2 regions of the Kitasatospora dryopteridis genome follow, and region 1 is predicted to be linked to the other one. Evidence: riboswitches for the same ligand, from Rfam matches in the RefSeq annotation. Region 1 holds a riboswitch; the other holds the start of a gene.
The links. A riboswitch is a leader RNA that binds a small molecule or an ion and turns the genes downstream of it on or off. The one in region 1 is predicted to bind glycine.
Positions count from the first base shown of each region.

Region 2: another riboswitch for glycine. It lies ahead of gcvT (glycine cleavage system aminomethyltransferase GcvT); the one in region 1 lies ahead of gcvP (aminomethyl-transferring glycine dehydrogenase).

Region 1 covers NZ_CP192749.1:1,543,992-1,551,325, reverse strand. Annotated here, with positions in the region: gene ACQ614_RS07085 (DNA polymerase IV) at 1-511, shown strand, start outside; gene ACQ614_RS07080 (MFS transporter) at 690-2,177, opposite strand; gene ACQ614_RS07075 (DUF2382 domain-containing protein) at 2,380-3,585, opposite strand; glycine riboswitch at 3,809-3,913, shown strand; glycine riboswitch at 3,915-4,046, shown strand; gene gcvP (aminomethyl-transferring glycine dehydrogenase) at 4,138-7,011, shown strand; gene ACQ614_RS07065 (DUF5999 family protein) at 7,130-7,321, opposite strand.
Region 2 covers NZ_CP192749.1:5,161,824-5,169,157, forward strand. Annotated here, with positions in the region: gene glyA (serine hydroxymethyltransferase) at 1-34, opposite strand, end outside; gene gcvH (glycine cleavage system protein GcvH) at 112-486, opposite strand; gene gcvT (glycine cleavage system aminomethyltransferase GcvT) at 568-1,686, opposite strand; glycine riboswitch at 1,873-1,974, opposite strand; gene ACQ614_RS23450 (enhanced serine sensitivity protein SseB) at 2,090-2,881, shown strand; gene ACQ614_RS23455 (enhanced serine sensitivity protein SseB C-terminal domain-containing protein) at 3,037-3,924, shown strand; gene ACQ614_RS23460 (ABC transporter permease) at 4,514-5,500, shown strand; gene ACQ614_RS23465 (ABC transporter substrate-binding protein) at 5,595-7,334, shown strand, end outside.

The DNA of each region.
Region 1 (7,334 bases):
CCCCACCGACGACGAGGCGGTGATCGCCGAGACGGCGCGCCGGCTGGCGCTGCAGGTCGACACCACCGGCGGGGTCCGGCTGCTCGGGGTCGGTGTGTCCCAGCTCGCCGACTACACCCAGGAGGACCTGTTCGCGCAGGCCGCCCAGGCGGCGGAGTCCGAGCGGGCCGTCGAGGCGGAGCGTGCGGCCGAGGCCGAGGCCGAGTGGGGCACGGGGGCGGAGCAGGGCGGGGACGCGGCAGCGGAGGGCGGGGCCGCGTCGGAGCAGACCGGACCGGGGCCGGGCGGCGGGCCGGTGGTGGAGAGCGAGTCGCTGCTGCTGCGGCGCTGGCTGCCCGGCCAGGACGTGGCGCACCGCGAGTTCGGCCCCGGCTGGGTGCAGGGGAGCGGCGTCGGCCGGGTCACCGTTCGCTTCGAGACGCCGTACAGCGCGCCGGGCCGGGTGCGGACCTTCACCGTCGACGACCCCGACCTGCAGCCGTCAGGACCGCTGCCGCTGCGCGAAGCCTGAGCCACCGCCGGGCGACCGGGGCGGCGGCGCCGGGGGAGGAATGCCGAGCGGCCCCGCACCGTCCCAGGTGCGGGGCCGCTCGGCGGGGCCGGGCCGTGTCCGTGGTCGCGATGCCCACAACCTCCCACGGGGGTCCGGCCCCCTCGCGCCCTGTCCCCTGGCGCGAGGAGACGCCTCGTCAGGCGTCGGTCTTGGCCAGCTCGGGGCTGGGGGCGGCCGCGGTGCCGGCGGCCGGGGCCGGCGAGGCGGCCGGCTTGATCCGGCGGATGGCGAACGGCACCAGGCCGGCCACGACGCAGACCACGGCGGCGGTCCAGTAGGCGTGCTCGTAGGCGTCCAGCGTCGGCAGGGCGACCGGGATCGGCAGCTTCATGGTGTCGCCGGTGAGGATCGCGGCCATGACGGCGGTGCCGATGGCGCCGCCGACGGTGCGCAGCACCGCGTTCATGCCGTTGGCGATGCCGCTCTGCTCGGCCGGGACGGCGCCGTTGATGTAGGCCGGCATGGCGGCGTAGGCGAGGCCGACGCCGAGGCCGAAGACGGCGGAGGCCAGGTAGATGTCGATCTCGTGGCTGTGCCGGACGCCGAGGTAGGCCATGGCGATCGCGCCGAGGATGCCGCCGGCGACGAGGGGCAGGCGCGGGCCGCGGCGGGCGATCATCAGGGCGCCCAGCGGGGCGGCGACCATCGAGCCGAGCGCGGACGGCAGCAGCATCACGCCGGCGTGCAGCACGGTGGCGGTGAAGCCGTAGTGGGCGAGCTTCTCGGGGGTCTGCGCGAAGTTGCTGATGACCATGAAGGAGCCGTACATCCCGAAGCCCATGAGCAGGCCGGAGATGTTGGTGAAGGCGACGGCCGGGCGGGACATCATCTTCATGTCGACCAGCGGGTGGCTGACCTTGGCCTCGATGAGGATCCAGACGAGGGCGACCACGGCGGCGACGGCGAACAGGCCGAGGGTGCGGTTTGAGGTCCAGCCCCAGTTGTTGCCCTGGCTGACGGCGATCAGCAGGGCGGAGAGCCAGCCGGCCAGGGTGAGGGCGCCGAGCGGGTCCGCGCCGCCGTCCTTGTCGACGACCGGGTCCTTGGGCACCCGCAGGGCGACCAGCGCGACGGCGAGCAGGCCGAAGGCCAGGCCCATCCAGAAGATCGACTTGTAGCTCCAGTGCTCCAGCAGGAGGCCGGTGGCGACCAGGCCGAGGCCGCTGCCGACGCCCATGGAGGCGCTGATGGCGGCGACGCCGCCGGTGACCTTGGCCTTGGGCAGCTCGTCGCGGACGATGCTGATCGCGAGCGGCAGCACGCCACCGCCGGCGCCCTGCAGGACGCGGGCGACGACCAGCCAGGTGAAGGAGTGCGTGCCCACCGCGAGGGCGGAGCCGGCGACCAGGCCGGCGAGCGAGACCAGCAGCATCGGCTTGCGGCCGCGCAGGTCGCCGAACCGGCCGAGCAGCGGGGTGAGGACGGCTGCGGACAGCAGGTTGGCGGTCATCAGCCAGGTGATGCTGGAGCCGGAGACGTCCAGCTCCTTGGCCAGCGACGGCAGGATCGGCACGACCGCGGTCTGCACCACGCTGAACGCCAGCATGGCCAGCACGAGCGCGGGGAGCACCCGCGCACTGCTCGGCCGGTCTGCCGTGGTGGCGGGCTGTGGGGCCTCACTCACGGTGGGTTCCTCCCGTTTTGGTACTGCCCGGAGCCCGGTCAAGTGCTTCAGGCGAGAGATAGTGAATCAGCTGAAGTAACGATGCAGGCTGATACTTCAATGTGTCAAATATCGATTGGTGAAGCTTTGGCAAAGTGAAGGCCCCGGTCCGCATCGGCGGACCGGGGCCTTCACCCGGCGAACGGGCGACGCCCGCCCGTGCTCAGATGTGCCGCAGCGGCTCCGGCTGGGGCCCGGCCGTGCGGGCCGCCACCTGCGCGGGCGCCGGACCCGCCGGGTGGGGGCCGGTGTGCACGGCCGCCGGCGCCGGACCGTCGGCCGCGGCCGCCCGGTCGGCCGGCAGCGGCCCGTACGGCTGGTGCGCCGTCTCGTCGTGCACCTCCACGTGCTCGCGCCGCAGCTCCTCGCGGACGAGCTCCTCCTCGGTGTACCGCTCGACCACCAGGCGGACCCGCTCGACCGGCGCCAGGTACTTGCGTACCACCGGCCGCTCCTCGCGCAGGGTCACCTCCTCCATCGCCTCGGCGATCTCCTGCTCGGTCAGCACGGCCCGCTCGGCGTCGGTCACCGGCACCCGCTCCACCCGGACGCGCTCGCGCACCACCGGCACCCGCCGCTCCACGGCCTCCGAGGTCACGTACTTGCGCAGCCGCGCGGTGCCCAGCACGTGCCACTCGGTGCTGATGTCCAGGCGCTCCTCGCGGCAGGTGATCTCCACCGGCCCGCGCGGCCCGGCGTCGCCGTCGGCGTGCTGCCCGCCGGGGTGCTGCCCCTCGACGGACGGCACCCGGTGCGGTGCGGCGGACGGCGCGACCAGCGGGCGGACGTTGCCGCCGGCCGGCACCGCCTGGAGCCGCATCGTGTTGTCGTGCGCCTCCGGGCGGTGGTGGCCGTCGTGCGGCTCGGCGCGGTCGTGCCGGGTGCCGGGCCCGCCGTCCGGCTGCCGGGCGTGGCCGTGGCCGTTCGCGGCGGCCGGCCCGGCAGCCGGGGCGGCCGCCGGGCCGGGGGAGCCGTTGGCCACCGACCCGAAGTCGGCGTCCCGGCTGCGCCCGGCCGGGGCGGCTGCGGGTGCCTCCGCGGTCGGGCGGCCGGTGCCCGAGGTGTCCAGACCGTAGTAGCGGTAGAGCTGCAACTCCTGGGCCGGTGAGAGGTGCTGGCCCACGCCGAAGTCCGGGGACTCCTTGATCAGCGACTTGTCGTACGGGACCCGCAGCTCCTCGCCGGAGAACTCGCTGGTGGTCAGCGGGACGAAGGCGTCCCGGCCGAAGATCCCGGTGCGCACCGCGGCCCACTCGGGCTCGCCGGTTGCGTCGTCGAGATAGACCTCGTCGACCGTGCCGATCTTGTCACCGTTCCGGTCGACCGCCTTGTGCCCGATCAGGTCTCGCGGATCGATATCGGTCTGCACGCTGTCCTCCAGTGCAACTGCTCCTGTGGTACTCGGAAGTGGGGTCACCTGGAGGAGCTGGCCAGACGCCATCTCACACAAAACGCCATGGACCGGACAGCGGCGAGCCGGGCGGGGCCGTCCGGGCCGGTGATCGGCCGTCCGGGGGAACGCGGCGCGTGGGACGCCGGTCACAGCACCCGTCATCGACGGGTGTCCCGCTGGTACCCTGGGCGGCGACCGCCGAACCCGCGCGGGAGAGTCCCCGACCCTGCTGAGCTGGGGCAAGGGGCGCCGAAGGAGCAACTCCTCCCCGGAATCTCTCAGGCATCCGTACCGCACGGGACAGGTCACTCTGGAAAGCAGGGCAGGGCCGTCGGCACAGGAGCCGCCGGTGACCACCCTCACCGACGGTGCAAGCCGAAAAGATGCCCCAGGGCGTCGGGGCGGCGAAGCTCTCAGGTACCGATGACAGAGGGGGAGGCCTGACGGGTTCGTGCGTCCTCGGCTCCCCACGGCGGCCGACCGGCGTGCGTACCCCCGCCGGTCCGTGACCAGGAGGCCTCGACCCCCATGAACGCCCAGCCGAACCTCACCGAGCTCGAGCAGGCCAGCCCCTTCGAGACCCGCCACATCGGCCCCGACGCGGCCGCCCAGGCGAAGATGCTGGCCCAGGTGGGCTACGCCTCCCTGGACGAGCTGTCCGACGCGGCCGTGCCCGAGGCCATCCGCAGCCTGACCGCGCTGGGCCTGCCCGCCGGTCGCAGCGAGGCCCAGGTGCTCGCCGAGCTGCGCGAGCTGGCCGGGCGCAACCAGGTCGCCACCTCCATGATCGGCCTCGGCTACTACGGCACCTTCACCCCGCCGGTGATCCTGCGCAACGTGCTGGAGAACCCGGCCTGGTACACCGCCTACACCCCGTACCAGCCGGAGATCTCGCAGGGCCGCCTCGAGGCGCTGCTGAACTTCCAGACCCTGGTCTCCGACCTGACCGGCCTCGCCACCTCCGGCTCCTCCCTGCTCGACGAGGGCACCGCGGCCGCCGAGGCGATGGCCCTGGCCCGCCGCGTCACCAAGGTCAAGGGCGGCGTCTTCCTGATCGACGCCGACACCCTGCCGCAGACCGTCGCCGTGATCGAGACCCGCGCCGTGCCGACCGGCGTCGAGGTCGTCGTCGCCGACCTGTCCGAGGGCATCCCGGCCGAGATCGCCGAGCGCGGCGTCTTCGGCGTGCTGCTCCAGTACCCGGGTGCCTCCGGCGTCGTCCGCGACCTCGCCCCGGTCATCGAGCAGGCGCACGGCCTCGGCGCGGTCGTCGCGGTCGCCGCCGACCTGCTCGCCCTCACCCTGCTCAAGTCCCCGGGCTCGCTCGGCGCCGACATCGCCTGCGGCACCTCGCAGCGCTTCGGCGTCCCGATGGGCTTCGGCGGCCCGCACGCCGGCTACCTCGCCGTCCGCGCCGAGTACGCCCGCAACCTGCCCGGCCGCCTGGTCGGCGTCTCCGTCGACTCCGACGGCAACCGCGCCTACCGCCTCGCCCTGCAGACCCGCGAGCAGCACATCCGCCGCGAGAAGGCCACCAGCAACATCTGCACCGCCCAGGTGCTGCTCGCCGTGATGGCCTCCATGTACGCCGTCTACCACGGCCCCGACGGCCTGGCCGCGATCGCCCGCCGCACCCACCGCTACGCCGCGGCGCTCGCCGAGGGCCTGCGCGCCGACGGCGTCGAGCTGGTGCACGGCGCGTTCTTCGACACCGTCACCGCCCGCGTCCCGCAGCGCGCCGACGAGGTCGTCGCCGCCGCGCTCGCCGCGAACATCAACATCTTCAAGGTCGACGCCGACACCGTCTCGATCTCCTGCGACGAGACCACCACCCGCGAGCACGTCGCCGCCCTCTGGGCCGCCTTCGGCGTCACCGGCGCCGAGCTGGCCGAGACCGCCGACGCGCTGCCGGCCGCCCTGCTGCGCGAGGACGAGTACCTCACCCACCCGGTCTTCCACAGCCACCGCTCCGAGACCGCCATGCTGCGCTACCTGCGCCGCCTGTCGGACCGCGACTACGCGCTGGACCGCGGCATGATCCCGCTGGGCTCCTGCACCATGAAGCTCAACGCGACCACCGAGATGGAGCCGGTGACCTGGCCGGAGTTCGGCCAGCTGCACCCCTTCGCCCCGGCCGACCAGGTGCAGGGCTTCCTCAGCCTGATCCACGGCCTGGAGCAGCAGCTCGTCGAGGTGACCGGCTACGACGCGGTCTCCATCCAGCCGAACGCCGGCTCCCAGGGCGAGCTGGCCGGCCTGCTGGCCGTCCGCGCCTACCACCACGCCAACGGCGACACCCAGCGCGACGTCTGCCTCATCCCGTCCTCCGCGCACGGCACCAACGCCGCCTCCGCGGTGATGGCCGGCATGCGCGTCGTCGTGGTCAAGACCCTCACCGACGGCGACGTCGACGTCGAGGACCTCAAGGCCAAGATCCAGCAGCACCGCGACCAGCTGTCCGTGCTGATGGTCACCTACCCGTCCACCCACGGCGTGTTCGAGACCGAGATCACCACCATCTGCGAGCTGGTGCACGAGGCCGGCGGCCAGGTGTACGTCGACGGCGCCAACCTCAACGCGCTGGTCGGCCTTGCCAAGCCGGGCAAGTTCGGTGCCGACGTCTCGCACCTGAACCTGCACAAGACCTTCTGCATCCCGCACGGCGGCGGCGGTCCGGGCGTCGGCCCGGTCGCGGTCCGCGAGCACCTCGCGCCGTACCTGCCGAACCACCCGCTGCAGGAGGAGGCCGGCCCGGCCACCGGCGTCGGCCCGATCTCGGCCGCCCCGTGGGGCTCGGCGGCGATCCTGCCGATCTCCTGGGCGTACGTCCGCCTGATGGGCGGCGAGGGCCTCAAGCGCGCCACCCAGGTGGCCGTGCTGAACGCCAACTACATCGCCAAGCGGCTCGCCCCGCACTTCCCGGTGCTCTACACCGGCCCCGGCGGCCTGGTCGCGCACGAGTGCATCATCGACCTGCGCCCGCTCACCAAGGAGACCGGCGTCACCGTCGACGACATCGCCAAGCGCCTGATCGACTACGGTTTCCACGCCCCGACCATGTCCTTCCCGGTGGCCGGCACGCTGATGATCGAGCCCACCGAGTCCGAGGACCTGCACGAGATCGACCGCTTCTGCGAGGCGATGATCGAGATCCGCGCGGAGATCGACAAGGTCGGCTCCGGCGAGTGGCCCGCCGAGGACAACCCGCTGCGCAACGCCCCGCACACCGCCGCCAACCTGGCCGGCGACTGGCAGCACGCGTACACCCGCGAGGAGGCCGTCTTCCCGGCCGGCGTGAACCCCGCGGACAAGTACTGGCCGCCGGTGAGCCGCATCGACGGTGCGTACGGCGACCGCAACCTGGTCTGCTCCTGCCCGCCGCTGGACGAGTACGGCAACTGAACCGGTAGCGCATGACGGCGAGGGCCCCGGAGGAAGCTTCCTCCGGGGCCTCGCGGCGTTCGGGACGGCCTGGCGGCCGTCGGGCGGCTGTTGCTTGCCGGGCGGTTGCGCTTGTCCGTCAGGCTGCCACGGCGAGCGGCCGCCGCGGGGCGATCACCCGGCCGTCGGGCAGCAGTTCACCGGTGTCCTCGAAGAGGAGGACGCCGTTGCAGAGCAGGCTCCAGCCCTGCTCGGGGTGGCGGGCCACCGGGACGGCCGCTTCGCGGTCGGCCGACTCTGCCGAAGGGCACTCAGGACGGTGCTGGCACATAGCTCGTACCCTC
Region 2 (7,334 bases), 3.6 Mb from region 1:
CGAGCGCGTGCAGGGACTGGTTGAGAACCGTCATGAGGTGGGGTCTCCCCGTGGAGCGAAGGGCCAGGGCGGGGCGGCCGCTGCGCTGCGGCCGCCCCGGAGAGCGGGCGGTCAGCCGCCGATGAAGGCGGTGTACGCGTCGGCGTCGAGCGTCTTGCCGGTCTCCTCGACGCGGACCTTGAACAGCCAGCCCTCCTCGAACGGGGAGCTGTTCACCAGCGCGTTGTCGTCGAGGACGGCCTGGTTGACCTCCACGACCTCGCCGGTGACGGGCGAGTACAGGTCGCTGACCGACTTGGTGGACTCCAGCTCGCCACAGGTCTCACCGGCGGTGACCGTGTCACCGACCTCGGGGAGCTGGACGTACACGATGTCGCCGAGGGCGTCCGCGGCGTGCGCGGTGATGCCGATCGTCGACACCCCGTCCACGGCGGCGGTCAGCCACTCGTGCTCCTCGGTGTACTGCAGGTGCGTGGGGTTGCTCATGGCGTCATTCTCCAGGATCGCAAGGGGGAGGGGCGTGGCCGTCCGCTGGGCGGACCGCTCGGGGAAGGGGCTTTTCGGCGCTCAGCGGGCGCGCTTGTAGAACGGCAGCGCCACGACCTCGACCGGCTCGGCCTTGCCGCGCACGTCGACGGCGACGGCGGTGCCGGGCTCGGCGTGCGCCGCGTCCACGTAGGCGATGGCGATCGGCCTGCCGAGAGTGGGGGAGGGCGCGCCGGAGGTGATCCGGCCGATCGGGTTGCCCTGGGCGTCGACCACCGCGTACTCGGCGCGCGGCACCCGCTTGCCCTCGGAGACCAGGCCGACCAGCTTGCGCGGCGGCGCGGACTCGGCCTCGGCGGCCGCCTGCTCCAGCGCCTTGCGGCCGACGAAGGCGCCCTCGTTGGTGGTCTTGTCGAAGCGCACCACGCGGCCGAGGCCGGCGTCGAACGGGGTCAGGTCGGTGGACAGCTCGTGGCCGTACAGCGGCATGCCCGCCTCCAGGCGCAGCGTGTCGCGGCAGGACAGGCCGCACGGCACCAGGCCCTTGTCGGCGCCCGCCGCGGTCAGCGCCTGCCACAGGTGCTCGGCGTCGGCCGGGGCGCAGAAGACCTCGAAGCCGTCCTCGCCGGTGTAGCCCGTGCGGGCGAGCCAGACCTGCTTGCCGGCGACGGTCGCGGGCAGCAGCGCGTAGTACTTCAGGCCGGGCAGGTCGGCGTCGGTCAGCGAGGCGAGGATGCCGTTCGCCTCCGGGCCCTGGACGGCGATCAGCGCGTAGGCGTCGCGGTCGTCACGGACGACCGCGTCGAAGCCCTCGGCGCGCTCGGTCAGCGCGTCCAGCACCACCTGGGCGTTGGAGGCGTTGGCGACCACCATGTACTCGTCCTCCGCGGTGCGGTAGACGATCAGGTCGTCGAGGATGCCGCCGTCCTCGCGGCAGATCATGGTGTAGCGGGCGCGCAGCACGCCGAGCGCGGAGATGAAGCCGACCAGCGCGTGGTCCAGCATCTCGCCGGCCTGCGGGCCGGAGACGGTGATCTCGCCCATGTGCGAGAGGTCGAACAGGCCGGCCTTCGTCCGGACGGCGAGGTGCTCCTCGCGCTCGCTGCCGTAGCGCAGCGGCATGTCCCAGCCGGCGAAGTCGGTCATGGTGGCACCGAGCGAGCGGTGCAGCGCGTCGAGCGCGGTGAGGCGGAGGGACATGACGGCAGGACTCCTTGGCTGCTTGCGGGCACGCGGGCGACCCTCCTGCCCGGGGGCGGGCAGGACGGGCTGGTGGAGTCTCCCCGTCTGTCGTCAACAACCTGAGAGCTTCACCGCCACCTCAAGGATGGCGGCTTGCACCGTGGGTGGGCGCACGGCGCGGCCGTGTCCACTTTCCAGATGTGCCTCGCCCGTGCGGTATGGGTGCCTGAGAGATTCCGGGGAGGACTTGCTCCTTCGGCGCCGGCCGCGCCCTGGGGGCGTTCCGGACTCTCCCGCGCGGGTTCGAGCGGCCAGTATGAACTTGGAGGTCGAGCGCGCTCATCATGGCATGCCGCCGGGCCTGATGGGAGAGGGGGCGGCCCGCTAGGCTCTGTACAGCGGTCGATCGAAGGGGCGGTACATGGGCTATCCGGGCGAGGCACAGGCGTGGGCCGGTCCCGGCTCGGCGCCGGAGGGCGGCGGCTGGCCGTCCAACGAACTGGAGCAGGTGCTCACCGCGGCCCTCGGCGACCCCGGCGCGACGCCCCGGGTGATCGAGGTGCTGGCCCGCAGCCAGGTGTGGATCCCGCTGCCGGCCGGCGCCGACCCGCAGGGCACCTCGCTGGACCTGCCGACCATCGAGCTGGCCGGTACCCCGTACGTCCCGGTGTTCTCCTCGCAGGAGCAGTTCCTGCAGCACGCCCCCGGCATGCCGTTCGCGATCGCACCGGTCTGGGAGTTCGCCCGCGGCCTCCCGCTCGGCATCGGCATCGCGGTCAACCCGGAGGCGCCGGTGGGCATCCCGGTGCCGCCCGAGGGCGTCGGCGAGCTGCGCCGCGGACCGCAGGGCGAACGCTGGGACGCCGAGCCCGTCTCCGAGGGCGCCGCGGTGGCCCTGCGCGAGCCCGAGCCGCACCAGGAGCCGTACGCCTTCCTCGCCGCGGCGACCGCCGAACTCCAGGCGCTGCCGGGCGTGCTGACGGCGCGCCGGGCGCTCGCCCGGGTGGAGGCCGACGCCCCGCAGCTGTACGTCGGGATCCAGCTCGACCCGGCCTGGCCGGCCGATCCCGCGCAGGTCAACGAGGCGCTCGGCCGTGCGATGGGAACCGCGCCGCCGCCCTGGGGCGTCCACCTGGTGCTGCTCGATCTTGCCGACGACCCCGTCGTCGAGTGGCTGCTCACCGCCGTGGCGCCGTTCTACGTCCGGGGGTGACCGCCTGCGCCGCACGGCGGCGGGGCGGCCGGGGGGTATGCGGCATGACGCCTGTCGGCCTTGCGCAATAGGGTGCTCCCCGACAGTGAGGGCGAGCGGCGGAAGACGGACAAGACGGGGCACGGCGACGTGAGCGAGCGGAGCGAGGCGGGCGCATGAGCGCGGCAGCGGCAGGCGGCGGGCCGGGCCAGTGGGGCCGGGCACCCGTGGCGCCCGCGGGCGGAGACCCGGGCGCCATCGAGCGCGCCCTCGGCGCGGTCGCCCCGGAGCGCTACGACGCGTACGAGAACCTGCTCCGGGCCCTCGCCCAGGGGCAGGTCTGGATGCTGCTCTGGCACGGCACCCCCGGCAGCCCCGACGCCCAGTACGGGAACATGGACATCGGCGGGCACGGCTACGCCCCCGCCGTCACCTCCGCCGAGCAGCTCGCCGCCAGCGGCTGGGCCCGCGGCCACGAGGTGATCTCCGGCACCGAGATCGCCGCCGCGCTGTTCCGCACCCGCTGGGGCCTGTGGCTGAACCCGCACGCGCCCGGCGGCGGCGTCGGCATCCCGTGGGCCGACCTCAGACGCATCGCGGTGGGCCTGGACCGGCTCCCGGCCGGCCCGCTGCGCATTTCCGAATCCCGCCTGCACGCGCCGCAGTTCTACGGCCTGCTGGAGCAGCAGGCGGTGCAGGTCCGGCCGCTGCGCTCGCTGCGCCAGGCCTGGGTGCAGCCTGCCCTGGGCGAGGCGTACCTGGCCGTCGGGCTGGACCTGTACGACAACTCCCCGCCCGCGGTGGAGGCGGCGCGGGCGCTGGTGCAGCGCGCCGCCCAGCTGGCCCCGGAGGGGCTGGCGGTCTCCACCGTCGCGATGGCCGACGAGTTCGACCCGGTCGCGATGTGGATGCGCGCCAACGCCCGCCCGTTCTTCGACCGCGACGCCCAGTACGGGCACCCGCAGGGCGGGGCCCCCTACCCGGCCTATGGTTACTCTCCGCAGTCGGCGCCGGGGCCGCAGCCCTGGCCCCAGCAGCCGTGGCCCGGCTACCCCGGCCGCTGATCCACTTTCCTTTTCCCGCGCTTTACCGAGCCTTGTGGCGGAGGTCCGCCAGTGGCGGGTCGCGCCCAGGTGGTGGCGGTTTCCCGCCGTTGGCGGGCTTCCGTCAGTACCCGTCTTGACAGGCTTGTTTCAGCCGTGTGAAGACGCCTATTCGAGGCCGGACGGGTCTGCATGCGGACAGATCACAGTTAGGCATCCTTCGGTTGCCCCCTCTGGCGGAACGCCTCTCCGATGACAGAGAGTGCTGCCCAACGCAGTGCGCGAGCCGATCCCCACAAAGGTGAACGCGCCCTCCGAAACCCGCCGAACCGCGCGATGTGCATGCCGCGCACCGGCACCACGCAGGACCCGCTCCACCCCGCAACGCCGCGAACCCGCCGCCCCGGTCCCCGAGTCCGGCCGGCCGGCTCCGGCACCCCGAAAACGAACTCTGCACCGCCGCACCGGCGTACGGAACCACCGCACCGCTCTGCACCGCACTGTCGCGAACTCCGGACCGCACCGGGGTCCGGGCCCTGATCGGGCCCGGGTCGCCCCGCCGGACCGGGCCGTGGGCCGGCCACCGTCGGCGAGGGGAACGAACTGACTCATGACCACACCCACCGAGACCACCGGCTCTGCCCGGCCCGAGGCCGCAACTGCCGCCCCGGCCAAGCGCATCCAGGGCCGCTCTCCGGGCCGGATCGCCTGGGACCGGCTGAAGCGTGACAAGGTCGCCCTCGCGGGCGGCGCCGTGGTGCTCCTGCTGATCCTCGCCGCGATCTTCGCGCCGGTGCTGACGGCGCTGTTCGGCCACCCGGTCGACGAGCCCCACCCGGACCAGATCAACCCGGACCTCGGCCTCCCCAGGGGCGCGTACGGCGGTATGAGCGGCGAGTTCCTGCTCGGCGTCGACCCGACCTTCGGCCGCGACGTCTTCAGCCGGATCCTCTACGGCGCCCAGATCTCGCTCACCGTGGCCTTCCTGGCGGCCGCCGTCTCCGTGGTGATCGGCGTGGTGCTCGGCGCCGCGGCCGGCTACTTCGGCGGCTGGATCGACACCGCGATCAGCCGGGTGATGGACGTCCTGCTGGCCTTCCCGCAGCTGCTGTTCTCCATCGCGCTGGTCTCGGTCATGCCGAACTCGCTGCTGGGCCTCGGCGGAACCGCCCTTCGCATGGGCATCCTCGTGCTGGTCATCGGCTTCTTCGGCTGGCCGTACATCGGCCGCATCGTCCGCGGCCAGGCCCTGTCGCTGCGCGAGCGGGAGTTCGTCGACGCCGCCCGCAGCCTGGGCGCCGGCAGCATCCACATCCTCTTCCGCGAGCTGCTGCCGAACCTGGTCGCACCGATCCTCGTCTACACGACGCTGATCATCCCCACCAACATCCTCAGCGAGGCGGCGCTCAGCTTCCTGGGCGCGGGCGTCAAGCCGCCGACGCCCTCCTGGGGCCAGATGCTCTCCGAGGCGACCAAGATCTACCAGGCCGACCCGACCTACATGGTCATCCCCGGTCTCGCGATCTTCGTCACGGTGCTCGCCTTCAACCTCTTCGGTGACGGCCTCCGTGACGCGCTCGACCCCAAGGGCAACTAGCCCGCACCCCCCACAGACCCGGCAGGTCCCTCTCAGCCTGCCCGCCCCCGGCGGACCGTTCGTGCCCGCACATCATCAGGAGGACTCCGTACCCATGAAGCGCAACAGGACACTTGCCGCAGCCTCCCTCGTGGCTGTGCTCGCCCTGACCACCGCGGCCTGCGGCGGTACCAAGGGCGGTGGCACGAGCGACAGCGCCGGCAAGGGCTCGACCGGCGGTTTCAACGCCGCGGTTGACAAGGTGCTGAACCCCTCCGACAAGAAGGGCGGCACGCTCAACCTCTGGACGTCGACCGACGTCGACTCGCTCGACCCGGGTCGCGCCTACTACGCCTCGGTGTGGAACTTCGAGCGGTTCTACGCCCGCACCCTCCTGTCCTACGACGCCAAGCCGGGCAAGGACGGCCTGAAGCTCGTCCCGGACCTCGCGGCCAACATGCCGTCCGTCTCCTCCGACGGCAAGACCTACACCTTCCACCTGAAGCAGGGTGTGAAGTTCGAGGACGGCTCGCCGATCACCTCGAAGGACATCAAGTACGGCATCGAGCGCATCTTCGCGCAGGACGTCGTCGCCGGTGGTCCGACCTACCTGATCCAGTCGCTGGACCAGGGCCAGGACTACAAGGGCCCCTACACCGACACCGACCCCAACAAGCTGGGTCTGAAGTCGGTCGAGACCCCGTCCGACACCACCATCGTCTTCAAGCTGGCGAAGCCGGACTCCTCCTTCCCGTACCTGCTCGCGATGGGCTCCGCCTCGCCCGTCCCGCAGAAGCTGGACACCGGCGCCAAGTACGGTGACAAGCCGGTCTCCTCCGGCCCGTACAAGTTCGCCAAGGTCGAGCCGGGCAAGGGCTACGAGCTGGTCCGCAACGAGAACTGGGACCCGGCCACCGACCCGTTCCGCAAGGCGCTGCCGGACACCGTCAAGCTGACCGTCACCTCCAACGCCGACGACATGGACGCCCGCCTGCTGGCCGGCACCGTCGACGTCGACTTCGGCCAGACCGGTCTCTCCCAGGCCGCCCAGGTCAAGGTCCTCCAGGACGAGAAGCTCAAGGCCAACACGGACGACCCGTACAACGGCTTCATCCGCTTCATCGCGCTGAACCAGAAGGTCGCGCCCTTCGACAACATCCACTGCCGCAAGGCCGTGCTGTACGCGGCCGACACCACCGCGCTGCAGACCGCCCGCGGCGGTTCGGTCGCCGGCTCCACCTACGGCAACATGCTGCCCCCGAACATCCTCGGCTCGGACGACTACGACCCGTTCGGCCTGACCAAGGGCAAGCCGGACCTGGAGAAGGCCAAGGCCGAGCTCAAGGAGTGCGGCAAGGCGGACGGCTTCACCACCACCATCGCCGTCCGTGGCAACAAGGCCAAGGAGGTCAACTCGGCCGTCGCGCTGCAGACCGCCCTCAAGGCCATCAACGTCACCGTCAACGTCGACCAGTACGACGGCAAGCTGCTCGCCTCCGTCGCCGGTTCGCCGGACGTCGTCCACCAGAAGGGCTACGGCCTGATCGTGGCCGGCTGGGGCGCCGACTACCCGAACGGCGCGGGCTACATGCAGCCCCTGATGGACAGCCGCTTCATCACCAAGACGGGCAACAGCAACTACCCGGAGACCTCGGACCCGGCGATCGACAAGCTCTTCGACGAGGCCGCCGCCCAGACCGACCCGGCCAAGGCCGCCGAGATCTACAAGCAGATCAACCACAAGGTCGTCGACACCGCGGTGTGGCTGCCGATCGTGGCCGACAAGGCGCTCAACTACCGCAACCCGCGCCTGACCAACGTCTTCATCAACGACGCGTTCGGCGAGGTCGACTTC